Regions from separate parts of the Arthrobacter sp. NPDC080082 genome, predicted to be linked through region 1. Evidence: predicted binding sites of a transcription regulator. Region 1 holds the regulator's gene; the other holds the start of a gene.
The links. The regulator LexA, encoded in region 1, represses DNA repair genes until DNA is damaged. The targets are predictions, from matches to a motif close to TCGAACANNTGTTCGA.
Positions count from the first base shown of each region.

Region 2: umuD (translesion error-prone DNA polymerase V autoproteolytic subunit) is a predicted target of LexA. The motif match lies at 12,138-12,153, and genes of this name have one in related genera.

Region 1 covers NZ_JBFBKQ010000004.1:398,893-413,167, reverse strand. The annotation lists gene AB0O44_RS10935 (cation diffusion facilitator family transporter) at 1-332, opposite strand, end outside; gene AB0O44_RS10930 (GlsB/YeaQ/YmgE family stress response membrane protein) at 560-826, shown strand; gene AB0O44_RS10925 (RNA methyltransferase) at 944-1,843, opposite strand; gene rplT (50S ribosomal protein L20) at 1,914-2,372, opposite strand; gene rpmI (50S ribosomal protein L35) at 2,491-2,685, opposite strand; gene infC (translation initiation factor IF-3) at 2,801-3,925, opposite strand; gene AB0O44_RS10905 (DUF1844 domain-containing protein) at 4,175-4,561, shown strand; gene AB0O44_RS10900 (MFS transporter) at 4,652-5,974, opposite strand; gene AB0O44_RS10895 (SseB family protein) at 6,053-6,958, opposite strand; gene priA (bifunctional 1-(5-phosphoribosyl)-5-((5-phosphoribosylamino)methylideneamino)imidazole-4-carboxamide isomerase/phosphoribosylanthranilate isomerase PriA) at 6,971-7,717, opposite strand; gene AB0O44_RS10885 (hypothetical protein) at 7,761-7,919, opposite strand; gene hisH (imidazole glycerol phosphate synthase subunit HisH) at 7,920-8,690, opposite strand; gene hisB (imidazoleglycerol-phosphate dehydratase HisB) at 8,687-9,313, opposite strand; gene AB0O44_RS10870 (histidinol-phosphate transaminase) at 9,482-10,591, opposite strand; gene AB0O44_RS10865 (LysM peptidoglycan-binding domain-containing protein) at 10,709-11,014, opposite strand; gene lexA (transcriptional repressor LexA) at 11,630-12,379, shown strand; gene AB0O44_RS10855 (ATP-dependent DNA helicase) at 12,508-14,275, opposite strand, start outside.
Region 2 covers NZ_JBFBKQ010000005.1:110,116-124,390, forward strand. The annotation lists gene AB0O44_RS11580 (hypothetical protein) at 1-656, opposite strand, end outside; gene AB0O44_RS11585 (universal stress protein) at 731-1,600, opposite strand; gene AB0O44_RS11590 (erythromycin esterase family protein) at 1,846-3,162, opposite strand; gene AB0O44_RS11595 (MBL fold metallo-hydrolase) at 3,159-4,541, opposite strand; gene AB0O44_RS11600 (long-chain-fatty-acid--CoA ligase) at 4,804-6,567, shown strand; gene AB0O44_RS11605 (FdhF/YdeP family oxidoreductase) at 6,698-9,055, shown strand; gene AB0O44_RS11610 (DUF6457 domain-containing protein) at 9,135-9,452, opposite strand; gene AB0O44_RS11615 (L-threonylcarbamoyladenylate synthase) at 9,601-10,221, shown strand; partial or broken gene AB0O44_RS11620 (GNAT family N-acetyltransferase) at 10,269-10,718, shown strand; gene AB0O44_RS11625 (hypothetical protein) at 10,790-12,007, opposite strand; gene umuD (translesion error-prone DNA polymerase V autoproteolytic subunit) at 12,167-12,598, shown strand; gene AB0O44_RS11635 (Y-family DNA polymerase) at 12,608-13,906, shown strand; gene AB0O44_RS11640 (GNAT family protein) at 13,937-14,275, shown strand, end outside.

The sequences.
Region 1 (14,275 bases):
CCCTCGATGCCGTGCGGGTGCTGCAGCTTGCCCCACGCCTCGTACAGCGCGAACAGGCCGCCGACGCTGAAGAGCACGATGGCGACGATGAAGGCGTAGATGTAGCGTTCCCGTCCGTAGCCGAAGGGGTGCTCCGGGCTGGCCTGCTTGGTGGCGCGCTTGCCGCCCAGAAGCAGCAGCAGCTGGTTGCCGGAGTCGGCGACGGAGTGGATCGCCTCCGCCAGCATCGACGAGGACATCGTCAGGAGGAAGGCGACGAATTTCAGGACGGCGATCGTGAGGTTGGCGGTCAGCGCCGCCACAATCGCCTTGGTACCGCCGTTAGCAGCCACGGGCCGTTCTCCTTTAGACAAATGATCGGCGCCGCCGGGCGTTTTCGAGGCCCCCGACTCCAGGGGTCAACCGTACCGGGAGGGACCCGGATTCCGCGTGCCGGCGGGGCCAAAGAGGGCACATAACGATTGAGGGTGGGACTGCTGACAGGCCGTGGGCCGTGTGTTAGCTTGAAGCCATAATCGGGATTCCTAAGGTGAATGCCGACGAATATGTAGGAGGAGACATGGGCTTTCTAGGCTGGATCATTCTCGGACTCATTGTAGGTGCAATCGTTAAGGCAATCATGCCTGGCCGGGTTGGCGGCGGCTGGGTCACCAGCCTCGTTCTCGGTGTGGTTGGTGCCATTGTCGGCGGCTGGATCGGCGACCTGCTCTTCGGCGGCGGCAAGATGGAATTCTGGAACCTCGGCTCCTGGATCCTGGCCATCGTCGGCGGCCTCGTCGTCGCCGGAATCTACGGCGCCATCACCGGTCGGAACCGGACTACGTAATTCTCATCCCCCGCCCGGGCCACTGAGCCCCGCGGGACACATACGACGGCGGGGGCCCACCACACGGTGGGCCCCCGCCGTCGTTTGTTCGCGTCGTGGGAGTTAGAACACGTCTCGTCAGCCTGCGGCGCGCTGGGAGCGCGCACTCGCGTACAGGCAGACGGTGGCGGCGGTCCCGAGGTTGAGGCTCTCCGCCGACCCGTAGACAGGCACCGCTACCCGGTGGCCGGCCAGCGCCAGTTGCTCCTCGGACAGGCCCTGGGCCTCGTTGCCGAACAGCCAGGCGGTGGGGTGGGCCAGGTCGTAGTCCGATCCCGTGTCCGCGCCGCCGAGCCGCCGGGCGGCGCTCTCGTCCTGCAGCCGGTCCAGGTTCAGCTGTCCGTAGCCGTCCGCTGCGAGGACTCCGATGCCGCGTTCGGTGCAGGCTGCGACGGTGTCTGCGATGTCTGCGCCGAGGACCACCGGGAGGTGGAAGATCGAGCCCGCGGTGGACCGCACCGCCTTGGGGTTGTAAATGTCCACGCTGGAGGAGCTGAGAATGACGGCGTCCGCTCCGGCGGCGTCGGCGGCACGAAGCACGGTGCCGGCGTTGCCGGGGTCCCGGACCTCGCACAGGACGGCCAGGAGGCGGGGTTCGGCGTCGAGGACGTCGGCCAGTTCGACGTCGAGGAAGCGGCAGACGGCCAGGATGCCCTGCGGGGTGACCGTGTCCGCCATGGCAGCGAGAACCTCATCTGTGGCGAGGAACGCGCGGGTGCCCTCCGCGAGGGTTTCGAGTTCCGGGTGCCGGTCCAGGCAGTCCTCGCTGGCGTAGACCTCAAGGACGACGCCGTCCCTGCCGTCGGCGAGCCGCTGCTGGTGCAGGGTCAGGGCCTCGCGGACCGCCTGCGGGCCTTCGGCCAGGAACTCCCGGCGCTTTAAACGCGCCGGGCGCCCGGCAAGCTGCGCCACCTTCCTGACCCGATCGGCTCGGGGATTGGACAGTGGTTCAGCGTGCGGGCGCCCGGTTTCGTTCATATAAGAACCTTAGTTGCTCCGAAGAGCGGTTCCTGAACTGAGCCGCGAGGCTCGGAGCGGAGCTCCGGTACTACTTGGCAGCCTTCTCGGCGGCGGTCTTCTTGGCAGCCGGCTTCTTCGCAGCCTTGGGGGCGGCGGCAGCCTCGGCCTGCACGGCCGGCGCGGAGGTGTCGGCGGGCAGCGAGTCCTTGGCGACCTGGACCAGCGCGGCGAAGGCGGTGGCGTCGGAGACGGCCAGCTCGGCCAGCATGCGGCGGTCAACCTCGACCTCAGCGGCCTTCAGGCCCTGGATCAGGCGGTTGTAGGTCAGGCCGTTGGCGCGGGATGCAGCGTTGATGCGCTGGATCCACAGGCGGCGGAAGTCGCCCTTCTTCTTCTTGCGGTCGCCGTAGCTGTACACGAACGAGTGCAGCAGCTGTTCCTTGGCCTTGCGGTACAAGCGCGAACGCTGACCGCGGTAACCCTTTGCGCGTTCAAGAACAACCCGGCGCTTCTTGTGGGCGTTTACCGCCCTCTTCACACGTGCCACGTGCGTACTCCTTCAAAATCTGATCCCAAGCGTCTACTGCCGGGAAGCCCGGCTGGCCTGAGAAGCCTTAGTGGTAGGTGGACCGTTGCCGGCGGCAATCGGTCCGGGTACTTGGAACTTAGATGCCGAGCATCTTCCGGATGACCTTGGCGTCGCCCTTGAAGACGATCTTGTCGCCGGCGAGGCGGCGGGTCAGCCTGGAGGACTTGTGCTCGAGGTAGTGGCGGCGATTGGCCTGCTGGCGGCGCAGCTTGCCGCTACCGGTCAGCTTGAAGCGCTTCTTAGCACCGCTGTGGGTCTTCATCTTCGGCATGGGAACCGATCTCCTTACGTATCCGCAGAACGGGTCTGCAGTCTTTCGGGCAGCCGCCCCTCGGGGCGGCGTGCTGGTTGACTGCCACCGGACCTTGCGGTCCGGCGGCCGTGAATCAGTTGGTCTTCTTGCTGCCAGGCTTCGGCGCGGCCTTGGGGGCCGCGGGCCGTGCCGCCGGCTTGGGAGCCGCGGGCCGTGCTACCGGCTTGGGCGTGGCAACAGGCTTCGGAGCGGGCTTCGCGGCGGATGCCTCGGCGGCCGGCTTCGCGGCCGGAGCCTTGGGTGCCGCAGCCTTCGGAGCCGCGGCCTTGGGAGCTTCCGCCTTCGGGGCTTCCGTCTTCGGAGCCGCAGCCTTGGGAGCTTCCGCCTTCGGGGCCTCCGCCTTCGGAGCCGCAGCCTTCGGGGTCTCAGCCTTGGCGGCTTCGGTCTTCGGAGCGGCTTCCGTGGCAGCCTCAGCCTTGGGGGCCTCGGGGGCCGGCGCCTCGGCAGCGGGTGCCTCTTCGGGTTCCGCAGCCTCGGTCCGGACCTGGTAGCCCTCCGGCAGCAGGTCCGCGAGGGACTGCGTCAGGGGGGCTTCGCCGCCGTTGGTGTTGACCCGCGCCGCCTTGGCCTCATTCTCGGCCTTAGCCTCGGCGCGCTGGGTGGCGCGGCGGGCTTCCGCCTTGGCTTCGGCCTTGTTCTTGAGCGGGCCGACCACCATGACCATGTTGCGGCCGTCGATGCGGGGGCTGGATTCCACCACGCCCACCTCGGCGACGTCCTCGGCGAAACGCTGCAGCAGGCGGATGCCCATCTCGGGGCGCTGCTGCTCACGGCCGCGGAACTGGATCATGGCCTTGACCTTGTCGCCGGCGCCGAGGAACCGCAGCGCGTGTCCACGCTTGGTCTCGTAGTCGTGCTTGTCGATCTTGAGGCGGAAACGGATTTCCTTCAGCACCGTGTTGGTCTGATTCTTCCGGGCCTCGCGTGCCTTGACGGCGGCTTCGTACTTGTACTTGCCGAAGTCCATCAGCTTGCACACCGGAGGCTTGGCCTGCGGTGCAACTTCAACGAGATCCAGATCAGCCTCGGCAGCCAGACGCAGGGCATCCTCAATACGGACGACTCCTACCTGTTCACCTGCAGGGCCGACCAGCCGCACCTCGGGGACGCGGATACGCTCATTGATTCTTGGCTCGCTAATGTTAAAGCTCCTGTGATCGTGGGGGTACTTCTCCGGCAAAAGAAGAAGGCCTCCCATTGCCGGTAGCAATCGAAGGCCTCGAAGATCGGAACTGCCGCCCGGTGGGGCAACATGCGCTTGTCCGGCACGCAGTGCGTGGGTCAAGCGCCCGACCAGGTACCCGGCAACCTTGACTCCCGAGGGAATTCGCGCGGCTGACGCGGGTGGGAGAGATCTCCGCTTGCAAACTGGACGCCGTCTTCACTGGAATCTGTGCGATTCCGGCAAAATAACGACATCCAGTCGGTCTGTGACAAGCTTACCAGCATGAGTACACCAGAACGTAATTCGCACGTCTTCCAGCCGGCGGGCGAGCAGGCGGACGTCTCCCAGCAGATCCGCGACATTTCCGAGGTCCCCGCGATCGAGGTCATCACCACCGCCGCCGTGCACCTGATGAGTGCCGCCGCCGTGAAGCTCGGCCTCGCCGCCGAGGACAATGCCGAAGAACTCAAAGACCTGGACGAGGCCCGCAAGCTCATCACCGCACTGGCGGGCCTGGTCACCGCGGCGGCGCCGGAGATCGGTTCCCAGCACGCCGGACCGTTGCGCGACGGCCTGCGCTCCCTGCAGCTGGCCTTCCGCGAGGAGTCCGTCATTCCGGACGCTCCCGGCAAGGGCCCGGGCGAGAAGTACACCGGCGCGGTCAACTGACCACAAATACACGGCGGTAACGACGACGGCGGGCGGACCAGTGCGGTCCGCCCGCCGTCGTCGTTAAGGCCGGGAGGCACTGGGCCCTCGTCAGGCGGCGGCGAGCCGGCGCCTGCGCCGCCGCTGGAGCACCAGACCCACGAGGCAGAGCAGCACCCCGGCCGCGCCGACCGAGACGAAGCCCGCCCCGGCGCCCTCGCCGTCGATGAAGAGCCCGGCCAGCGGCGCGCCGAGAGCCACTCCGCCGGTCAGGGCCGAGCCGTACCAGCCCATCGCCTCGCCACGTCGTTCCTCGTCAACCAGGTCGGCCACCTTCTCCGAGGCGGCGGAGAGTACCGGGGCGCAGAGCACGCCCGGCAGCAGGGACAGGAACGCGAGGGCCCAGGTGTCGTGGGCGAACGCCATCGGCAGGGTCAGGGCGGACATGCCGAGCAGCAGGAGCACCGGGGAAACGGGCCGGTGCATGGCGCCGTAGACCACGCCGCCGATCACCGAGGCGGCGCACCAGAACAGGAAGACGATGCCGATCTCGGCCTGGTGGCCGCCGGTCTGCAAGGCGGCGACGATGCCGACGTCGGTGCCGCTGAGGACCATGCCGGAGCCGGCGGCGACGGCGAAGACTGCGGCGACCGAGGCAGTGAACCAGGCGAAGTTGTGCCGCACCTTGTGCCGCAGCCCCAGCCGGTCCTGACGGCGGTGCTCGGCGGCGGCGAGGGGAGCCAGTTCCGCCGCTGCCTCCTGCAGGTGCGCGGGGGCGGCCGCGACGACGGCGGCCTCGGCGCCCTGCTGCTGGTCCGCTTCGAAGGCGGCCTCGGGCTCGGCGTCGGTGGCGACGGACCGCGTGGGCGGGTTCATCCACATCAGGAAGAGCCCGGAGAGTGAGGTGGCGACGCCCACGATGCCGAGGCCCAGCACGGAGTAGCCGGCGGTGGCGACGATCGCGCCGGCGGCCGGACCGATCATGAAGACCAGTTCGGTGCTAATGGCGTCCAGGGCGAACGCGGTGCGGCGCTGGTCCCCGGTGGCCAGGATGCCCAGGGACTGCCGGACCACGCTGAAGATCGGCAGGGTCAAGAGGCCGCCGACGAACACCAGGGGCAACAGCAACTGGTAGCTGACGTGCGGGGCGATGGTCCAGATCACCGTCTCCGAGAGGACGGACGGGATCAGTGCCCGGCGCAGGCCCACGGTATCCACCCGGCGGCCGCGCCACGGGGCGCCGACGGCGATGCCGATGGTCATGACGGCGGCGGCGGTCCCGGCCGCGGCGTAGCCCTGGCCCAGGGTGAGGACGATGTGCAGGGTCAGGAGCACGCCCGCGGCCGAGTGCGGGATGCGGGCCACCATCCCGACAATCAGTAGGTTCCTGATGGGCCGCACTGCCAGCAGCTCACGGTAAAGCGCGAAGTTCACGGGACGGCGTTCCTTTGCCTTGCATTTCTCTCGGTGGCGCGGCCCGTGACCGGCACCGCGGGAGAGGCGGGCCGCCGGTCAGGGTGCTGCGCGCTGCAGCTTGATTTCGATCGAGTCAACCCGCTCGGCGAAAGCTTCATTCCGGGCCCAGTCCTCGTTCAGGCCGGCCACCAGGGATTGCACCTCGGCGGCACTGAGCCCGTCTTCAAGGTACAGCACCACGCGCAGTTCCGGCCCGGCACCGCCGCCGGGCAGCTGCGTCCCGTCGGCCTGCGCCGAGGCCACTCCCCCGCCGGGGCGCAGTTCGACCCGGCGCAGCGCCCTTACCCCGGCCGCGGAGGCGGCGACGGCGTCGGCCACCGCTTGGTCCCGGTAGCTTGGGACCCAGCCGTGCTGCTTGGCCAGCGCCCATACGGCCGGGCGGCGCACCACGAACGTGGCGGCCGAGCCGGGGTCCAGGACCAGCAGTTCGGCATGCTCGGCGACGGCGGAGAGCGCGGCGCGGGCGGCGTAGACGGCCACCGGGCGGGCCTCGGGGTGCCAGGCGGTGAGGTTCTCCGCGGAGGTGAAGACCGGCAGGGCGGTGCGGCCGTCCGGCGCCTTGAGGGTCACCAGCGCCATGTCGGCCTGCTTGTCCCCGTGCAGCCCGGTCCCGTGGGCCCCGGCCACGGCGTCGCCCTCCTCCGCGAGGCTGGCGACGATCGGCACGAAGACCCGGGCCGTGGCGAGGGCCGCGACGACACCGGCTTCGTCCCCGGTGCCTGCCGCGAGGGCGGCGACGGCGGCGAGGTAGCCGGCGTCGGCCGTGCCGTCGTCGTCCTCGAAGTTATGGATGGTCGCTCCGTCGCCGGCCAGGCTGCGGCCTGCCCAGGGCTGCCCGGCGGAGTCCGTCGCTCCCCCGGCGCCGGCGAGGGCGGCGGCGATGTGGCCGGGGAGGGCGCGGTGGCCGGGCTGGGGTTCCTGCGGCACTGGTTCCTGCGGCATGAAGGGACCGGCCTAGCGGCGGCCGGCGACGTCGAGGGCCTCGGGCAGGGTGAAGTTGCCGTTGTAGAGCGCCTTGCCAATGATCGCGCCTTCGACCCCGAGCGGGACCAGGGAGCGGAGGACCTTGAGGTCCTCGAGGCTGGAGATGCCGCCGGAGGCGACGACGGGCTTGCCGGTCTTCTCGACCATCTGGCGCAGCAGTTCCACGTTGGGGCCCTGCAGGGTGCCGTCCTTTGTGACGTCGGTGACGACGTAGCGGGCGCAGCCGGCTTCCTCTAGGCGGCCGAGGACCTCCCAGAGGTCGCCGCCCTCCTTGGTCCAGCCGCGGCCGGCGAGGGTGGTGCCGCGCACGTCGAGGCCGACGGCGATCTTGTCGCCGAAGCGTTCGATCACCCGGTCTGTCCACTCCGGGTTCTCCAGCGCGGCGGTGCCGAGGTTGACGCGGCCGACGCCGAGGTCCAGGGCGCGTTCGAGGGATTCGTCGTCGCGCAGGCCACCGGAGAGTTCCACCTTGATGTCCAGCCGGCCGACCACCTCGCGCAACAGCTCCGCGTTCGAACCGCGGCCGAAGGCAGCGTCCAGGTCCACCAGGTGGACCCACTCGGCGCCCTGTTCCTGCCAGTTCAGGGCCGCTTCGAGGGGGGTGCCGTAGCTTGTTTCGCTGCCGGCCTCGCCCTGGACCAGGCGCACGGCCTGGCCATTGACGACGTCGACGGCGGGGAGCAGTTCCAGGGCCGGCAGCGGGTTTTCGGTGGTCATCGTGAAGTCCTCACAAGGTAGGTGGCAGGGGCGGCGCGGGGCGTCAGGCGCCGGGCAGGGTCAGCAGGTAGGCGGCCAGCAGGGACATGCCGGCCAGGATGTAGAAGACGATCTGGACCCAGAGCGGGCTTTTCTGCTGGCGAAAGGAGAGCGCTCCGCCCACCAGCAGTCCGGCGAGGCCCATCAGTACCAGGGACCACATTCAGGCGGTCGCTTCCGGGGTTGCCGGGGCTTCCGCAGTGGTGCCTGCGCCGGCGTTGCGGGCGGGGCGGAGGCTACCGACCCAGTTGCGCAGCAGGCGGGCGCCCGCGTCCCCCGACTTCTCCGGGTGGAACTGGGTGGCGCAGAGCGGTCCGTTCTCCACCGCGGCGATGAACGGGGCGCCGTGCTCGGACCAGGTCACCAGCGGTGCGGCCATCCGCGGCTGGATCACATCGAAGTCCCAGTGCTGGACGCCGTAGGAGTGCACGAAGTAGAAGCGTTCCTTCTCCACACCGTCGAACAGCAGCGAGCCCTCCGGCACGTCGACGGTGTTCCAGCCCATGTGCGGGACGACGTCGGCGGGCAGCAGCTCGACCTTTCCGGGCCACTCCCCCATGCCTTCGGCGACCGTGCCGTGCTCCACGCCGGCTTCGAAGAGGACCTGGAGGCCGACGCAGATGGCCAGCACCGGCCGGCCGCCGGCGACGCGGCGGCCGATCATCCGGATGGCATCGACGGCCTTCAGTTCGTTCATGACGGTTTCGAAGGCGCCGACGCCGGGGACCACCAGGCCGTCGGCGTTGAGGACGTCCTCGGGCTTGGAACTGAGGATGACCTCGGCGCCGGCGCGCTCGAGGGCGCGGACGGCGGAGCGGACGTTGCCGGAGCCGTAGTCCAGGACGGTGACGGTGGGCTTGCCCTCCGGGGAGGCGGGCTTGCGGCTGGCCTCCGGATCGATGATGGCGCCGTCGCGCAGCACCTTCCCGGTCACAGTGCGCCCTTGGTGGAGGGAATGCCCTCGACGCGGGGGTCCGGCTCGACGGCGGCACGGAGCGCCCGGGCGAACGCCTTGAACTGAGCCTCGACGATGTGGTGCGGGTCGCGGCCGGCGGTGACGTTCATGTGCAGGCAGATTCCGGCGTGCAGCGTGATGGCCTCGAAGACGTGGCGGGTCAGCGAGCCGGTGAAGTGGCCGCCGATCAGGTGGTATTCCTGCCCGGCGGGTTCGCCGGCGTGGACCAGGTAGGGTCGGCCGGAGACGTCCACGACGGCGTGTGCGAGGGCCTCGTCGAGGGGCACGGTGGCCTCGCCGAAGCGGCGGATCCCGGCCTTGGTGCCCAGCGCGGTCTTGAGGACCTCGCCGAAGGTGATGGCGACATCTTCGACGGTGTGGTGCACGTCGATGTGGGTGTCACCCGTGGCCTTGACGGTCATGTCGATCAGGGAGTGCTTGCTGAGGGCGGTCAGCATGTGGTCGTAGAACGGCACCGAGGTGCTGATGTCCGAGACGCCGGTTCCGTCCAGGTCGATCTCGACCAGGACGGAGGATTCGCTGGTGGTCCGTTCCAGGCAGGCGGTTCGGGCCTGGGCAGCGGCTGATCCGGTGGTGCTCATATGGGTGTCCTTTTGGCTAAGTGGCGGTCGCCCGGCCTGTGACGGCGGCGCGCGGGTCCTGGATCAAGTCTAGGGCCCGGCACACCCGGGGCGCCCGGCGGCCGGCGGGGCGGTCGCGCGGGGCCGGCGGGGCTGACCCGGCGGTGCGGAATGTGGGGGGACGCGGGCTCAGCCGCGGTGGGCGGTGAGGATCCGTTCCAGGGCCTCCAGGAAGGCGGTGGTCTCCGCCTCGGTTCCGGCGGTGACCCGGAGATGGCCGGGGATGCCGACGTCGCGGACCAGCACGCCGGCGTCGAGGAGTTCCTGCCAGACCCGGTGCGGGTCCGTGAGCCCGCCGAAGAAGACGTAGTTCGAGTCCGACGACGCCGGGGTAAGGCCCATTCGGGTCAGCTCGGTGACGATCCGGTCGCGCTGCCGCTTGATGTCCTCGACATCGGCCATCAGCGCCTCGCGGTGCCGGAGGGCGGCGAGGGCGGTGGCCTGGGTGATGGCGGAGAGGTGGTACGGCAGGCGCACCAGGCGCAGCGCGTCGGTGACCTCGGGAGCCGCGGCCATATAGCCGATCCGGGCACCGGCGAGGGCGAAGGCCTTGCTCATGGTGCGGGAGACGATCAGCCGTTCCCGGCCGGGCAGCAGGATCAGGGCGCTCGGGGTGCCCTCGTGGGCGAACTCGTGGTACGCCTCGTCGACGATGATGATGGCCTGGCTGGCCTCCCCCGCCTCGTAGACGGCTTCGACGACATCAAGGCCAAGGCCCGTGCCGGTGGGGTTGTTGGGCGAGCAGAGGAAGACGATGTTCGGCTGCAGCTCGCGGACCTGCCGGGCGGCGGACTCGGCGGTCAGGCTGTAGCCCTCGCCGCGGACGCCGGCGACGTAGCCGGTGTCCGTTCCGGCAGCGAGCAGCGGGTACATGGAGTACGTGGGAGGGAAACCGAGGGCGTTGCGGCCCGGACCGCCGAAGGCCTGGAGAATCTGCTGCAGCACCTCATTGGAACCGTTGGCGGCCCAGATGTTCGTGGCGTCCAGCCCGTGGCCAAGGTATTCGGCCAGCGCCCCGCGGAGTTCGGTGAACTCCCGGTCCGGATAGCGGTTGAGCCCGGCAGCCGCCTCAGAGACGGCCTCCGCGATCGCTGCCCGCACGTCGGCGGGGACACCATGGGTGTTCTCGTTGACGTTCAGGAGAATCGGAACGTCCAGCTGGGGAGCACCGTAGGGGCGCAGGCCCCGCAGGTTGGTCCGGAGGGGAAGTCGGTTGAGTCGCTCAAGCTGGTCAGTCACGTCCCCAGTTTAAGTGAGAGGACTGTCTGGCCGGAAACCGTGACCAACGACGGCCCATCCCGCGGCCGGCGAATGGCCTTACCAAGTTCGGCGGACGCTCCGTCCCGGGGATTCAGCTTAGGGGGTCGGAACGAAGAGCTGCTGGCCGGGCAGGACCGGCGCGGCGTCGAGGTTGTTCAGCTGCACGATCTCGGCGACCACGTCCCTCGGATCCCGTTTCGGGTCGACGGTGCCGGCGATGGTCCACAGGGACTCCCCGGGCTGCACGGTCACGGTGACCGTCGGGGTGGTTGCCAGCGATGCAGGGGAATCGGCGGCCTTCGCCGGCGCGGTCAGGGAGCCTGCCAGGGACAGCAGCAGGGCCGCGAGCAGGATCAAGGGCAGTCCGAAGAAGACGAAGCGTCCCCGCCGGGTCAGCCGCAAGGGAGCCTGGGCCGAAGAGTGGGCCCGGCGTACAGCTGACGCGCTCCCGGCGGTCGCGTCAGCGTCGGCCGGGGCCGCGAACGGAGCTACCGCCCCGGAGAAGGCCGTGGCAGTATCCGGCACGAGATACAGTGCCGGCCTTCCGGCGTCGGAAAACTGCGAACCGGCGAAAGCGATTCTTGCTGACATGAACTGAGCCCTCCTGGACTTGTCGTTGCCGCCCGGCGTACTCCTCGTACCTGCCGCCAACCGGCTGAACCATCATTCGCTTCGAACACAAGGCCGAAACCGGCCGTGGTTCTCCACTTGCAATCTTCGAACACATCTTCGAATCTTGCTGTTCTCTTTTTAGCACCTATGAACGAACTCTGTCGAGACTCGCTAGAACAAATGTTTGAAAAACACCGGCGGCTGACCTATTTTTGAAGCACGGAACCGGTCCCTCGAAGGACCCGCACTCCGCACCTGCAGTCTGAAACCTGTCGAACACCCGCCAGCGGTGATCAAGAGCAGTCAAACGGCAGGCACTGACATTTTTAGGATTCGCAGCAATCGGGCCGCTTCACTCGGTCCGCCGGCCACGGATCCGCACCACGAACGGAAGGCACGGGGACCATGGCAGCACAAGCCACCGGCGGGAGGGCAACCCGGCGCGGCGCCCAGCCTGCCCGGGCGCCCAAGAGCCTCACCGTCCGTCAGAAGAAGATCCTCGAAACCATCCAGCGGTCCGTGACGGACAACGGCTATCCGCCGTCGATGCGCGAGATCGGGGACACGGTGGGGCTGGCCAGCCTCTCCAGCGTGACCCACCAGCTCTCCCAGCTGGAGAAGCTGGGCTACCTACGCCGGGACCCCAAGCGTCCCCGCGCCATGGAAGTGTTGATGCCGCTGACCCTGGACGAGGGGTCCACCCCGATTTCCGGCGTCGAACAGCCCCGCGGGCTGAAGGCCGTCGGCGGACTCGCGGTGTCGGAACTGGCCAGCGCCACGGACACGGCGATGGTCCCGTTTGTGGGCCGGATCGCCGCCGGTGGCCCGATCCTGGCCGACCAGGTGGTGGAGGACGTCCTCCCCCTGCCGCGCCAGCTCGTGGGCCACGGTGAGCTGTTCATGCTCAAGGTCGCGGGCGATTCCATGATCGACGCCGCGATCTGCGACGGGGACTGGGTGGTGGTTCGCCGGCAGAACGACGCCGTCAACGGCGACATCGTGGCCGCCCTCCTCGATGACGAAGCCACGGTCAAGACGTTCCGGCAGCGCGACGGCCACACCTGGCTGCTGCCGCAGAACACCCAGTACGAACCGATCCTGGGCGACCACGCCGTCATCATGGGCAAGGTCGTCTCGGTCCTCCGCTCCCTGTAGCGCGGGCAACGCCGCCGGCCAGGGGCCCGGCTGAACGCGCTGAACGCCCGGAGCTGGGGACCCCACCCCGCCCGGACGCCGAGGCCTGAGCGCCGCCAAACCCCGCCGAACGTCCCTGCCCCGGGGGCCTACGACCCCTGCGCGGCCTCTTTCGCGAGCCGCTCCAGCGACGCCACGGCCACCGCCGGGTCCGTGGTGGCCCAGAACGGCGGCAGCGCGGCCCGGAGGAAGCCGCCGTAACGCTCGGTGGACAGCCGTGAGTCCAGCACCGCCACCACGCCGCGGTCCGACGTCGAACGGATCAGCCGGCCCGCGCCCTGCGCCAGCCGGATCGCCGCGTGCGTGGCCGAGACGCTCATGAAGCCGTTGCCCCCGGCCTGCGCCACGGCCCGGGAGCGGGCCGTCATCAGCGGATCGTCCGGCCGCGGGAACGGGATCCGGTCGATCACCACCAGCCGGCAGGAGTTGCCGGGCACGTCAACGCCCTGCCACAGGGACATGGTGCCGAAGAGGCAGGTGTCCGGTTCGTCCGCGAACTGCTTGACCAGCGCGGTCATGGTGGATTCGCCCTGGCAGAGGATGCTCAGGCCCAGCCGCGGCCGGAGCGCGTCGGCGGCCTCCTCCGCGGCGCGCCGGGAGGAGAAGAGGCAGAGCGCGCCGCCGCCGGAGGCGCGGATCAGCTTCTCGAGCTCGTCCAGGGCCTCGGGCGCGGTCCCCCGGCCCGGTTTGGGCAGGTGCTTGGCGACGTAGAGGATGCCCTGTTTGGGGTATTCGAACGGCGACCCGACGTCGACGCCGGTCCAGCTCGGGGCGCCGGGGCCCACCAGGCCCAGGCCCCCCGCGGCCGGTTCGAAGGCCGAGCCGATGGCGAGGGTGGCCGAGGTCAGCACCACGGTGTGGTCCGCGAACAGGCCCTCCCGCAGCCGCCCGGCCACGCTGAGCGGGGCGATGTTGATCAGCGCGGGCGCCGAATCGTCCGGCTGCGAGTAGCCCTGCTGCGGGTCGAAGGTGCTCTGCCGCGAGAACCACACCACCTCGCGGTTCTCGCGGGCCGCGAGCAGGCGTTCGCAGAGCTCCAGGATCACCATCAGCCGGGAGCGCGCAAGCTGCCGGCCGCCGTCGGCCGTGGTGGAGCCGTCTCCCTTGGAGTCGGAGAGCGCCGCACGGCAGGCGTCCCGGAGCTGGTCCACGCAGTCGAGCTGTTCGCTGTTCAGGCCGTTGGGCATCAGTCCGCCGGGAACCCCCGCGACGGCGAGCTCGAGGTTCGCGGCGGCGTTGTTCAGCGCGTCCACGGTGATGCCGGTGTGCTTGCGGGCGCCCGAGGCGGCGGCGTGGACCATGGCCACGGAGAGCTGGCCGGAGACGGCCCCGGTGACCCGGTCCTGGAGTTCGTGCGCCTCGTCCACGACGACGACGTCGTAGTCGGGCAGCACGGCCAGGCCCTCGAAGGCGCTCACGGCCAGCATGGCGTGGTTGGTGACCACGACGTCGGCGTCCGCCGCGTCCTGGCGCGCCAGTTCGCTGAAGCATTCGGCGGCCGACGGGCACTTCTGCGCGCCGAGGCATTCCATGGCGGTGACGGACACCTGCCGCCAGGCGCGGTCGGTCACGCCGGGGAGCAGTTCGTCGCGGTCGCCGGTGGCCGTGTTCTCGGCCCATTCCCGGAGCCGGACCACTTCCCGGCCCAGCTGCGAGGCCGGACCGCCCATGGCGGCGGCGAAGTGCGGGACCGAGGTGTCCTCACCCAGGGAGAAGAGCTGGCCCTCGGCGGGTTCCTCGGACGGGAACCCACCCTCGAGCTTGTGCCGGCACACGTAGTTGGACCGGCCCTTGACCAGGGCGATCTTGACGGGCCGCTTCAGGGCAGGGGTGATGGCCTTGAGCAGTCGCGGCAGG
Region 2 (14,275 bases), on a different contig from region 1:
GTCCCGGCGTCGAGGGCGACGGCGATCCTGGCCTCCAGGGCCGCCGTCGTCGCGTCCGGGAGCACGATCAGCCCGTCCAGTTCCCGCCGCGCCCGCTTGTACGCCGTCTGCCGTTCGGCCGGGGTGGACCCGGCGTCGGAGGCGATCCGGAGCAGTTTCCGGGCGGTGGCGAGCCGGTCGCGTTCCGGGCCGGTGAACTTGCTGTCGCGGATCCGCCTGGCCTCGCGTTCGGCGACGTCGAAGGCCACCTCGAAGGCGTTGACGGCGTTCCGGTACTCGGCGAGCCGGGCGGCGGCCGGCGGCTCCGTTCCCGCCGGGCGGAGGCCGTCCGCGTCCCGCTTGGCGCGCAGGAACGCCACCGTGAGGGGTTCCCGGACGTCCGTCATGGCGGGGAAGTCGATGAGTTTGCCGACGTCGAGCTCATAGTCCAGCCAGCGGCGGTTGACGGCGTCATGGGCGTCCAGGACCTGCTGCACCTCCGCCCGGCTGCTCTGCTCCGCCTCGGCCTGCCGGTTCTTCAGCTGGTACAGCTCCACCCGGCGCCGGTGCCGCCGTTCGGCGGCCTTCCGCCAGGCGCCGGCCCAGCTGCCGCCCAGGGCGCTGAGCGGGAACACGAGCCACCAGTAATGGCCCACGAAGGTCAGTATCGAATCCACCGCCCCATCCTCGCACCGGCCCGGACACGGGAAAAGCCCCCTCCGTGGAGGGGGCTTCCCGTCGGCAGGACCGCTCAGTCGCCGTGCTTGACCTTGTGGACCCGTGTCACGACGGTGGGACACGGGACATTCAGGAGCACCGCGTGTGCGGTCGAGCCGAGCACCAGCCGGGAGAAGCCGCCGCGTCCGCGGCTTCCGATCACCAGCAGGCGCGCCTCCCCCGCCAGGTCCGAGAGGGCCTTCGCGGGGTCGGTGTCTGTTTCCAGGCGCTGATGGACCACCAGGTCCGGGTACTTGTCGTGCAGCCCGGCGACGGATTCGGCCAGCACCACCCGGTCCTCCTCGACGATCGTCTCGGCCAGTCCGCTCTCGGGCAGTTGCCGTTCCACCCAGCGGGCCGGGTTCCGGAACGCGAGGACCGCGGTCAGTTCGTCGCCGCCGCGGTCCGCCTCGGCGGCGGCGTAGGCCACGGCCTGCAGGGATTCCTCGGAGCCGTCGACGCCGACCACCACGCCCCGGTTGCCGGTGCCGCGCTGGGTGGGGATGACCGCCACCGGGCATTCGGAGGCGGACGCCACCTGCAGCGCGCGGTCCGTCATGGGGCCGCCGTCGAGCCAGTGCTTGTCGTGGCCGCCCACCACCACGAGGGCGGCAGACTGGGACGCCTCGCGCAGCGCCGCGCCCGGGCTGCCGTGCCGCAGTTCGGTGTCGACCGTGACGTCCGGGGCCTGCTTAGCGGCGGCGGCCTTGGCCTTCTCCAGCAGCTCCATCCCGGACTGGCGGATCAGCTCGTGGTACTGGAAGTCCGGGGACATCCAGCGGTCGTCCACGGCGTGGACGCAGAGGACCGGGGCGTTGTCCGCGGCGGCCCGTTCCAGCGCCCAGGCCAGCGCGGCGTCGCTGCCCGCGGACCCGTTGACGCCGACGACGATTGGTTTACTCATGCTGATCGCTCTTTTCCGTCGTAGGCCAGGCTGGCCGCCCCGCCGCGGCGGTCCCGGCAGCGCACCCTTCTGTGACCGCTGCGCCCGGACGCCGCACGAGCCGCTGCCGTGGCCGCTGCTGTCTGGCATGACGCGCCGGCCGCCCCTGGGAGCCGCCGACACCTCAGTGTGTCCCGGGTCCGCGGGGCGGGTTAGGGCCTTAAGCCCCGCACCTTTTCGGGGCAGGCACGCCGCTGCGGCAGGGGCTAAAAGCCGCTGGGCTCGGTCTCGAATTCGGGTTCGCGCGGCGGTCCCTCGTGGTGGACCGGCCGGACGGCGGAGGTCTCCTCGAGCCAGATCAGGGCGTCGTAGCGGTCCCCCATCCGTGTGGGCACGTAATTGCCGCGCTCGCGCTCCGGGTTGTAGACGACGCCGATCGCCCGGTGCCCCAGCCAGGTGCCCAGCCACGGGCCGGTGCGGTCCTCGCCGAAGTCCAGCACCGCGGGCACACCCAGCGCCTCGTGCAGGAACGCCTCGTGGCTGTCCGGCCGGGCGACCGGGACTTCCAGGATCCGTTCCGGGGTCCCCCAGGCCCCGGCGGCCAGCACGGTGCCGCGGTGGCCGGCGAAGCCCACCAGCGCCACCCCGTCGGCGGCGTGCCGCTCCCGCAGCAGTTGCCCCACGTTGACCAGCCCGTCCACCGCCATGTCCGTGGCCCGCGCGTCGCCCACGTGCGTGTTGTGGGCCCAGACGATGCCGCGGGACTCCGGCCCCAGGTGGTGGCTCAGCCGGTCGATGCTGTCCGCCATGTGATGGTCCCGGACATTCCAGGACTGCCGGTCGCCGCGGACCATGATCCGGTAGTAGTGCTCGGCGTTGGCGGCGACCTCCGCGTTCTGGACGGCGTCGAACGCGTCGTCGTCCTCGTGCTCCGCGGCGTCGAAGGCCCGGGCGCGGATCTCCCGAAGAAGGGCGACAACGTCGGCCTCGCAGGACTGCGGGACCAGGCGCGTGCTCCACGCGTACTGGTGCGGGTCCTCGTGGTGGGGCAGGAAGCACTGCCAGGCGCGCATCGCCGCGGGGACGGCGTCGGGCTGGTGGGCCTGGAGCCAGGCGATGATCTCCCGCAGCGAGTCCCAGAGCGAGTACACGTCCAAGCCGTAGAAGCCCACGCGCCGGGACAACGGCCGGTGCAGGTTCCAGGTCCGCAGCCAGTCCAGGAACGCCGCCACCTCCTCGTTCGCCCACATCCAGGTGGGCCAGCGCTGGAACCCCGCCAGCAGCGAATGCACGCCCTGTTCCGCCCCCGTGATGCCGCGCACCCACTGGTTGATCCGCCAACAGTCCGGCCAGTCCCCCTCCACCCCGATCCAGGTGTAGCCCAGCTCCTCGATCAGCCGGCGGCTCAACGTGGCCCGCCAGGTATAGAAGTCATGCGTGCCGTGGGAGGCCTCCCCGATGGCGGTGAACCGGCAGTCCGCCGCGCGCCGGACGACGGCGTCGAGGTCCCGGTCGCTGCGCAAAGGCCGGGCCAGGGCGTGGATCTCACTCAACACCGCCGAGCGGGTGACCTGCGCGCTCACCGCGGGTTCCCCAGGTCGACCCGTTCCAGGTACTCCGGAACCCGGGCCCGCCAGCCCAGCTCCCGTTTGATCCGCAGCCGCAGGGCGTCTGCGGCGTCCGGCTCGCCGTGGGTGACGTAGGCGATGCGCGGGGCCCGCGGCGCGGCCTTCATCCAGGCGATCAGCCCGTCGGTGTCCGCGTGGGCGGAGAGGTTCTCCATCTGGATGACCTCGGCCCGGATGGTCAGGTCCTCGCCGTAGACCCGCACGTTGCGCTCGCCGGCGGCGAGCGCCGCTCCCCGGGTCCCGCCGGCCTGGTAGCCGCTGAGGACGACGGCGTTCTTCGGGTCCGTCCCGTACGCCGCGAGGTGGTGCAGCACCCGGCCGCCGGTGAGCATGCCGCTGGCGGAGATGATGATCATCGGCCCGCCGCGCAGGTTTAGCAGCTTTGAGTCGTCCACGCTGCGGGTGAAGGTGGCCACGGTGTACATGCCCCGGTACTCCTCGGGCCGGAGCCGGTGTTCCTCCGGGTGGCGCTGGTACATGTCCGAGGCGTCGATGGCCATGGGGCTGTTGAGGTAGATGGGGATGTCCGGGATGGCGTTCTTCCGCCGCAGCCTGGAGAGGTAGAGCATCAGGGTTTCAGCGCGGCCGACGGCGAACGCGGCGAACAGGACCACGCCCCCGCGTTTGGCTACCCGCCGGACGATCTCCCCCAGCTGCTCTTCCGGGTCCGCCTCCGCGTGTTTCCGGTTCCCGTAGGTGGATTCGGTGACCAGGACGTCCACATCTCCCAGCGGCCGGGGCGGATACATGAACGGATCATCGCTCCGGCCCAGGTCCCCGGTGAAATGGAGCGACTGCGAGCCGAACCGGACGTGCACCTGGGCGGCGCCCAGGATGTGGCCCGCCGGCACGAACGTCAACTCCATGCCGCCGCCGAGCTCCAGCGGGTCATCGAACTCCCTGACCTTGAAGCTGTTCAGCGACCTGACCGCGTCCGCCGCCGTATAAAGCGGGAGGGCCGGCGAGTGGCTGGCCGACCCCCGGTGGGTCGCGTACTTGGCCTCCTCCTCCTGGAGGTAGCCGCTGTCCGGCAGGATCAGCTTGCACAGTTCGGTGGTGCCGTCGGTGGCGTAGACGGGCCCCTTGAAGCCGTCCCGGACCAGGGCCGGGACGTAGCCCGTGTGATCCAGGTGGGCGTGGGTGAGGACGACGGCGTCGATAGTGTGCGGCGGGACGGGAAACGGGGTCCGGTTGCGTTCCCTGCTCCGCTTGTAGCCCTGGAACAGCCCGCAGTCCACCATGACGCGGCGGCCGCCGGATTCGAGCAGGTACCGGGAACCGGTCACGGTGTCTGTCGCACCGAGGAACCGCAGGGAAGGCCGGTCGTGTGTCATGGTGCGTTCCGTTCCCGAGTCCGTCACCCCCACCTTCCGCGCAATCGCCCACGCTCCCTAGGGCCGAAAGTCACGGCGCCGCGGCGCCCCTCGCCACCGTGCGGACAGCCCGCCGTGACCGCCCACTGGGAGCGCCCATCGCTCCGGGACCCGGTACCGGGCAGTAGGCTTTTTCGGGGCGGCCGACTTGTCCCGCAGCCGCCGCGAACCACTGCCCCGACCCGTCAGCGGCCGGACCCCCTCCCCACGGCAAGGACCAGGCATGAAGCAGAAGAATCTCCCGGAACCACAGGTGCCGGGCCTCCCGTGGGCGGACCGCCCCTGGACCGCCCTCTACAGCGACGGCGTTCCGGCCGACCTGGTGCTGCCCACCGGGTCGCTGGTGGACATGGTGGAGGCGTCCGTTCGGCGCTACGGCAGCCGGACGGCGCTGGAGTTCTTCGGTGCGCGGACCAGCTACCGGGAGCTCGGCGCGCAGATCAACCGTGTGGCCGCCGGGTTGCAGAAGCTGGGGGTGGCCGCCGGGGACCGGGTGGCCCTGGTCCTACCCAACTGCACGCAGCACGTCATTGCTTTCTACGCGGTGCTGCGCCTGGGCGCCGTCGTCGTCGAACACAACCCCCTGTACACGGACCGCGAGCTGCGCCATCAGTTCGAGGACCACGGCGCCACCGTCGCGATCGTCTGGGACAAGGCCGTGGACCGGGTGCTGCGGCTGCCGGCGGACATCGGCGTCCGCACCGTGGTGTCGGTGGAGCTGATCCCGGCCATGCCGCTGGGCAAACGGCTGGCGCTGCGGCTTCCACTGCCCTCCGCACGGAAGGCACGCGCCGCCCTGGCCGCCGGGAAGCCGGCGCGCGGAACCCGGGCCGCCGTCGTTCAACGGCAGGTGCTGCCATGGCACCGGCTGCTGGACGCCGGGCGGCTCAAGCGGCGCCACCAGCGGCCCGCGCCCGGGGACCTGGCGGTCCTGCAATACACCAGCGGCACCACCGGCGCACCGAAGGGTGCCATGCTCACGCACGCGAACCTGCAGGCCAACGCCGCGCAGGGCCGCGCCTGGGTACCCGGCCTCCAGGACGGGAAGGAAACCGTCTACGCCGTCCTGCCGATGTTCCATGCCTACGGGCTCACGCTCTGCATGACCTTTTCGCTGAGCATCGGGGCGCGGCTGGTGCTCTTCCCGAAGTTCGACGCCGGCCTGGTCCTGAAGGCGCACCGGCGCTCGCCGGCGACGTTCCTGCCCGCCGTCCCGCCGATCTATGACCGGCTCGCCGCGGAGGCAGCCCGCCGGGGCGTGAGCCTGCGGGGCATCCGGTACTCCATCTCCGGAGCCATGAACCTCCCGGTGGCCACGGTGGAGACCTGGGAAAAGGCCACCGGCGGGTACCTGATCGAAGGCTACGGCCTGACCGAGACCTCGCCGATCTCCGTGGGCAACCCCTTCGGCCCGAGCCGCAAGCCCGGCACCGTGGGGGTCCCCTTCCCGCTCACCGACATCCGCGTGGTCGATCCCCGGAACGTCGCCGTCAACCGGGCGCCCGGCGAACAAGGCGAACTGCTGATTCGCGGCCCGCAGGTCTTCGCCGGCTACTGGAACCGCCCGCAGGAGACCGAGGAGGCCCTGCTGGAGGGCGGCTGGTTCCGGACCGGTGACATCGTCTCCGTCGACAAGGACCACTTCGTGACCATCAGGGACCGGATCAAGGAGCTGATCATCACCGGCGGCTTCAACGTCTCGCCCACCGAGGTGGAGGACGTCCTGGCCAGGTTCCCCGGCGTCGCGGAGGTCTCCGTGGTGGGCGTCCCCCGGCCCGGCGGCGGCGAGGACGTGGTGGCCGCCGTCGTGCCCGACGCCGGCGGCGCCGTGGACCCCGGCGCCCTGCGGGACTTCGCGCGGGAACACCTGGCCGCGTACAAGGTGCCGCGGCGGGTGGTGGTCATGGAGCGGCTCCCGCGCTCGCTGATCGGTAAGGTCCTGCGTCGGGAGATCCAGGCGACGCTCGCCGAACGCGCGGCCGAATAGCCCGCCCCCGCCGATTCCCCGCGGCGCTCCGGTCCGGCTGAGAGTCGTGTCTCACGTAGGCGGGTAGGGTGCGTAGAGGAGTTGTGCCCGCCGCCGGGCTAACGGCGGCGTCTGCAGAAGGGAAGTTGTCGTGGCTCGCAAGACACCTGAGGTACAGGAACCGAACGAAAAGGACCTGGAGGTCGGCGACCGGCCCAAGCACTGGGCGGCCGGAGTTCCCGGCGTCTACCACTCCATGGAGCCGGCAATCAAGCAGATGGGTCCCAACCGGACCCGCAAAACGGTCCTCAAGATGAACCAGAAGGACGGCTTCGACTGCCCCAGTTGCGCCTGGCCGGACCCGCACCACCGCAAGGCGTTCGAGTTCTGCGAGAACGGCGCCAAGGCCGTCACCTGGGAGGCGACGCCGCTGGTGATTCCGTCGTCGTTCTGGTCCGAGCACTCGGTCAGCGAACTGCGCGACCGGTCCGACTACTGGCTCGGCATGCAGGGCCGCCTCACCGAACCGGTGTTCAAGGCCGCCGGCGAAGACCACTACAGCCCCGTCTCCTGGGATGAGGCAATCCGGATCGTCACGGACAAGCTCCACGGCCTGGGTTCCCCGGACGAGGCGTCCTTCTACACCAGCGGCCGCACCTCCAACGAGGCGGCCTTCCTCTACCAGCTGCTGGTGCGCGGCTACGGCACCAACAACCTGCCGGACTGCTCCAACATGTGCCACGAGTCCTCCGGCTGGGCGATGGGCCAGACCATCGGCATCGGCAAGGCGACCGTGAACTTCGACGACTACGCCGACGCCGACCTGATCATCATCATGGGCCAGAACCCGGGTACCAACCACCCGCGCATGCTGACCGAGCTGGAGAACTGCAAGCACAACGGCGGCGAGATCGTGGCCGTGAACCCGCTCCCGGAGGCCGGGCTGCACCGCTACAAGAACCCGCAGAAGGTCCGCGGCGTGATCGGCCACGGAACCTCCATCGCCGACCAGTTCATGCACATCCGGATCGGCGGGGACATGGCCCTGCTGCAGGCCGTCTCCAAGCGCGTCCTCGACGCCGAGGCCCGCAACCCCGGGACGGTCCTGGACCATGCGTTCCTGGCCGAGCACTGCGAGGGCCTGGACGAACTGAAGGAACACCTCGCGCAGCTGGACGAGCGGGAGGTCCTGGAGGCCACCGGGCTGCGTTCCGAGGAGATCGACGAGCTGGCCGCCCGGTACCTGAAGGCGGACAAGGTCATCATCACCTGGGCCATGGGCGTCACGCAGCAGAAGAAGGGCGTGGCCACCATCAAGGAGATCATCAACCTCCTGCTGCTGCGCGGCAACATGGGCAAGCCCGGGGCCGGCGCCTCCCCGATCCGCGGCCACAGCAACGTCCAGGGTGACCGGACCATGGGTATCTGGGAGCAGATGCCGCAGTCCTTCATGGAGGCGCTCGGAAAGGAGTTCGACTTCGAGCCGCCGCGCGAACACGGCGTGGACGCCGTCGAAACCATCAACAAGATGCGCGAAGGCGAGATCAAGTTCTTCATGGCGATGGGCGGTAACTTCGTGGCCGCCGTCTCGGACACCAACGCCGCGGAGGCCGCCATGGCCGGCACGGAGATGACCGTACAGGTCTCCACCAAACTCAACCGCTCGCACGTGGTGACCGGCGCCGAGGCGCTGATCCTGCCCACGATGGGCCGGACCGAGATCGACATCCAGGAATCCGGCGAGCAGTTCGTTTCCGTTGAGGACACCGTCTGCGCCGTGCACCCCTCGTGGGGCAGCGTGGAACCGGTCTCCCACCACCTGCTCTCCGAACCCGCGATCCTCAGCCGCCTGGGCAAGGCCCTGGTGGGCGACAGGATCGCGGCGGACTGGGACGGCTTCGAGAAGAACTACGATCTGATCCGCGACCACATCTCCCGGGTGGTGGGCGGCTGCCAGGACTACAACGAGCGGATCCGCCAGGAAGGCGGCTTCATCCTCGAGAACGGTCCCCGCGATTCGCGCACCTTCGCCACGCCCACGGGCAAGGCCGTGCTGACGGTGAACTACCTCGAACACGTCGAACGCCCCGAGGGCACGCTGATCCTGCAGACCATGCGCTCCCACGACCAGTTCAACACCACCATCTACGGGCACAACGACCGGTACCGCGGCATCAAGAAGGGCCGCCACGTGGTGTTCGTCAACCCGGACGACATCGCCGAGCTGGGGCTCACGGACGGTCTGTACGTGGACATTCACGGCGTGCACGACGACGGCGAGGAGCGCGTGTTGCGCAAGTTCCGCGTGGTCTCGTACCCGACGTCGCGCGGCTGTGCCGCAGCGTACTACCCGGAGGCCAATGTCCTGGTGCCGCTGAACCACACCGCGGAGGGAAGCAACACGCCCATCTCGAAGGCCGTCATCGTGCGGCTCGAAGCCAGCGCGGACCAGCAGCCGGACGGCCCGGGACGCCTGCACGCCGCCCCCGGCGTGACGGTGTCCGCCTAGCATCTCTCCGGAAAAGCCGGCAGGCCGCGTCCCCTCGGGGATGCGGCCTGCCGGCTGTTGCCTGTGCGTTTTGTGCGGGCTACTGGGCCCGTTTGGTCCAGCCCTTCTCGTCCGGGCCGCCCTCTTCGCCGTGCTCGCACAGCTCGATCACCTTGTCCGCGGCGGCCGTGACGGCCTCGTCGACGCTCTTGCGCCCGTGGGTGGACGCCGTTCCGGCGGCGAAGCCGACGATGAAGGCGCTGACGGCGTCGGCGTGCGGACCCACCGCCTTGACCGATTCGTCGGCGAGCTGCACGAGCTTCTCGTGGTCCACCTCCAGGTCGAGGATCTGCAGGGCCTGGATCAGACGCGCGCTCCAGTGCCGCAGTGAGCTGTCTTCATCCCGGGGCAAAGTCATGTACTACTCCTCTTCGTCGGTGCTGCATCGGTGCGTCCGTCGCGCGGTGTCCCTCAAGGGGTAGCACCGATCCGGGCCCAAATGAAACGCGACACAGCCGCCGGGCCGGAATGGATGTGCCCCGCGCGGCCGGGCGTAAGCTCATGCCATGGCGAGATTCTTCGATGTCCACCCCGACAACCCGCAGCCGCGTTCCATCACCCAGGTGGTGGAGCTGCTCAAGTCCGGGGGCCTGATCGCCTACCCGACGGACTCCTGCTACGCCCTCGGCGCGCAGCTGGGCAACCGGGAGGCGCTGGACCGGATCCGGGCCATCCGGCACCTGAACGACAAGCACCACTTCACCCTGGTCTGCAAGGACTTCGCGCAGCTGGGTCAATTCGTCCAGATCGACAACGACGTCTTCCGGAGCATCAAGGCGGTGACCCCCGGCAGCTACACCTTCATCCTGCCGGCCACCAAGGAGGTCCCGAAGCGGCTGCTGCACCCGAAGAAGAAGACCGTGGGGGTGCGAATTCCGGATCACACCGTGGTCCAGGCCATCCTGGCGGAGCTGGGCGAACCGCTGCTCTCCAGCACGCTGCTGCTGCCGGACGAGGAGGAGCCGCTGACGCAGGGCTGGGAGATCAAGGAGCGGCTGGACCACGTGGTCGACGCCGTCATCGACTCCGGCGAGTGCGGCGCGGAGCCCACCACCGTGATCGACTTTTCAGGCGGTGCCGCCGAGGTGGTCCGCCGCGGCATGGGTGACCCGTCCCGCTTCGAGTAGCCGCACGGGTCCACAGGGTTACACCGCGGCCCGGCTAGGATCGGGGCATGGCCCGGCTTACCGTACCCGACAACACGTATCACGCCTCCTGGCTGGAGGCCTTTGCCGAGTTCGACGGCGCGCACCAGGATGGCGGCGGGATAGAGCATCGGCCCGACGCGGACCTGGCGGGTTCCGCCGCGTTCGCCGATTTTGTGGAGGCTCTGCGCCGGGACGCGCGACCGGGGACTCCGCGGAAGCCCGGCTACGTGCCCTGTACGTATCTCTGGATTGTCGAGGGCAGCGAATTCCTTGGCTCCCTGGCGGTCCGCCACCACCTGAACGAATTCCTCCTCAACGAGGTGGGGCACATCGGCTACAGCGTCCGCCCGTCGGCGCGGCGGCGCGGTCATGCCGCCGGAGCCTTGGCGGAGGCGCTGCCGATCGCCCGCGGCCTGGGAATCGATCGGGCACTCCTGACCTGCGACGAGGACAACGCGGGCTCCCGCGCCACGATCGAAAAGAACGGCGGCGCCTACGAGGACACCCGGAACGGCAAGCGCCGCTACTGGATCGGGACGGCCCAGCCCTACGCCTGTTCGGCGGTAACGTCGCCGTCGCGTCCGTCGGCTCTGAGGGAACGGCGTCGGCCCAGCAACAGCACCAGGGCGGCGACGACGATCACCGCCACTCCGCCGGCACCCGCAACGACGCCGGGCGAACTCCACGGCGAGGGCCCGGCATTGTTTCCCACCGCGGCGTCGTTCCCCACTCCTGCGCCGTTCCCTGCCCCGGGGCCGGCCGGGCCCGGGGCAGGGAACGGCGCCGGCGGTGCGTAGCGGGAGACCGACCCGTTGCCCAGGCCGGTGCCCGGCGTCGCCGCGATGATGCTGCCGTCCGGGGCCACCGCGAGGTGCCCGGGGCGTCCCTCGGTCGGGATGGTGGAATCGACGGTCCGGGAGCCTGGCTTGATCACCGATATCCCCGGGGTGAGGACACTCGACACGTAGAGCGTCCCGTCGGGTCCGAGCGCCGCCTCGGTGGGGCCGCCGGGGACATAGATGGTGTAGCCCACCCGGTCCGCCCCCGTCCCGATGACCGCAACCTTGTTCGTGCTGATGTTCGTGACGTAGACCGTGCCGTCCGGGGCGACGGCGATGTCGTGGGGATTCTCCGTGGTGCCGGCCACCGTCCCGGTGGGAATCGTGTGGGATGCCGCGGCCTGGCCGGCGGGAACGATCGAGACCGTGCCCTCGATTTGGTTGACCACGTAGGCGGTGCCGTCCGCGCCGACGGCGACTTCCACCGGTCCCGCCCCGACCCCGATGACATGGTCCACCGCCGTGCCCCCGGCGGCAAGGACAAGCACCGTTTTGTTCTCCGGGTTCGGCACATACACTGTGCCGTCAGGGCCGGCGGCAATCAGGTGGTTGCCCCTCGACACCGGGATGGTCCGGGCGACGGCCGCGGCACCGGGAGGCACGACGCCGATCTCGGCCCCGCCGACGGAGCCACCCTGCTGCTGGGCCACGTAGAGCGTTCCGTCCGGCCCCAGGGCCAGTCCGGCCACGTTGGGGCCGGTCGTGATCCGGCGCGTAGGGCCCGGCTCGCCCGGCGGAATCACCAGGACCCCGCCGGGGCCGTCGTAGCCGCCGATGTAGGCGGTTCCGTCCGGGCCGACGACGACGTCGACCGGCGTCCCGCCCGTCGATACCACCTCCGCCGGCGCCAAGGCGGCCGGCGCCGCGACGGCCTGGGCCGCGACGGCTTGCCCAGCCCCGCCGCACAGGGCAGCTCCCACAGCCACAACCGCCAGCCAACGTGCTCGTGCCACCACTACCCCCAAACAGCGGGCCGCCCGGCGCGGCCAACCCCCGAAGCCTACTACCGAAGGGCTTCCCCCGGTCCAGTGTCCGCCCCCGGGTTTACACTTAGATTAGAACATATATTCGAACTAAGGTGTGTTGTGGGCGCAATTATCGGACCCCGCGTGATAGACGCGGGCACTTCCCTCCTCTCGGTGCTGATCTCGCCGGTGCCGGTGGCGGCCGGCTATCCCTCGCCCGCGCAGGACTACTTCGACGGCCGCATCGACCTGAACGAGCACCTGATCAAGGACATCACCAGCACCTACGTGGTCCGGGTCTCCGGGGACTCCATGGAGGGCGCCGGGATCAGCGACGGGGACGAACTGATCGTCAACCGGGCGCTGACACCCGTGGACGGATCCGTCGTCGTCGCGGTCCTGGACGGCGAGCTGACCATCAAGCGGCTACGGATCACCCGCAACGGGGTGGTGCTGCAGGCCGAGAACCCGGCCTACCCGGACATCAGGGTTCCGTCCCTGTCCGAACTCGTGGTCTGGGGCGTCGCCACGCGCTGCCTCCACGTGGTTTAGGGCGCCGTCATGGCCAGGCCCGCCCCGATGCGCCAGCTGCCCCAGATCGCCCTTGTGGACGTCAACTGCTTCTACGCGTCCGCCGAGCGCGCCTTCAACCCCGCCCTGGAGGGCCGTCCCGTCGTCGTGCTGTCCAACAACGATGGCTGTGCCGTCACGCGGTCACCCGAGGCGAAGCGGCTTGGGATTCCCCTCGGCGAGCCGTGGTTCAAGCTCGCCCCACGGGCCAGGGAGTGGGGACTGGTGGCGCTGTCCAGCAACTACGAACTCTACGGCGACATCAGCGCCCGGGTGATGGAACTGCTGGGCCGCTTCTCCGCCTGGCTGGAGGTGTACAGCATCGACGAGGCATTCCTGGGGGTGAAGGGCACCCCTGCGGAACTGCTGGCGCTGGGCGGACAGATGAAGACGGCGGTGCGACGCAACGTCGGCGTGCCCGTCTGCGTCGGCATCGCCCCCACCAAGACGCTGGCGAAGCTGGCCAACAAGTGGGCCAAGAACAATCCTGCCTTCGACGGCGTCTGCCACTGGGAGTCCGTGCCCGCCGCCGCCCGCGAGCGCCTGATGCGAAGCCTGTCGGTGATCGAAATCTGGGGCGTCGCCACCCGGCTGACCAAGCGGCTCAACGCCCTCGGCATCCACTCGATCCTGGACCTGGCCCGCGCGGACCCGGTGATGATCCGCGACCGGTTCTCCGTGGTCATGATGCGCACCGTCCTGGAACTGCAGGGCACCCCATGCATCCCGTTGGAAGAGGAACGCATCGGACGGGACCAACTGATCTTCTCCCGTTCCTTCTCCACCCCGCTGACTTCGGCAGCCGGGTTCCGGCAGGTCCTGAGCGTCTACGGGCAACAGGCCTCCGCCCGGCTGTCCCGGCACGGACTGCAGGCGAAGCTCCTCACCGCGTTCGCGGGCACCTCGCACTTCAACGCCCGGGACGTCTCGTTCCCCACGGTCAGTGTGGTCCTGCCGATGCCGACGGCGGATCCGGTGATCCTGACGCGGGCGGCGCATGCGCTGTTGCCCCGCATCGTGGACGGCGTGAAGTACGCGAAGGCCGGCATCATGGTCACCGACCTTCGGCCCACCGGGAACCAGGCACCGCTGTCCCCGTTCGAAAATCCGCGCGAGGAACGCCACATCGGGAGCCTGGTGGAGGACATCACACGCCGCTACGGCCGCGGCTCCATCGGACTGGGCTTCGGCGGCATCCGGGGCGGACCGGACTGGAGCATGAGGCGGGACATGCTCTCCCCCCGCTACACCACCCACTGGGACGAACTCCCCCTGGTCAAGGCCGCCTGACCGCGCCGGCCTATCAGCTAAGCTCCCGGCATGCCTTCTTCACTGTTTGAAACGGCCGTCCGGGACGGCGTCGTCCTGAAACCCCTGGAGCCGTGGCACGCCCCGGCCTTCGCCGAGCACATGGACCGGGCCCGGGACCACATCCGCCCCTGGGTGGGACCGGCTTTCGTCACCGACACCGTCGAGGGCGCCCGGGCCACCCTGCAGCGCTACGCCACGGCCACCGCCCGCGACGGCGCCCGCATCTACGGCCTCTGGGACGGGGACAGCATCATTGGCGGCGTCATGTTCGTGGCCTTCGACGCCGGCTGGGGCATCTGCGAGGTCGGCTGCTGGCTGGAACCCGGCGCGGTGGGCCGCGGACTCGTC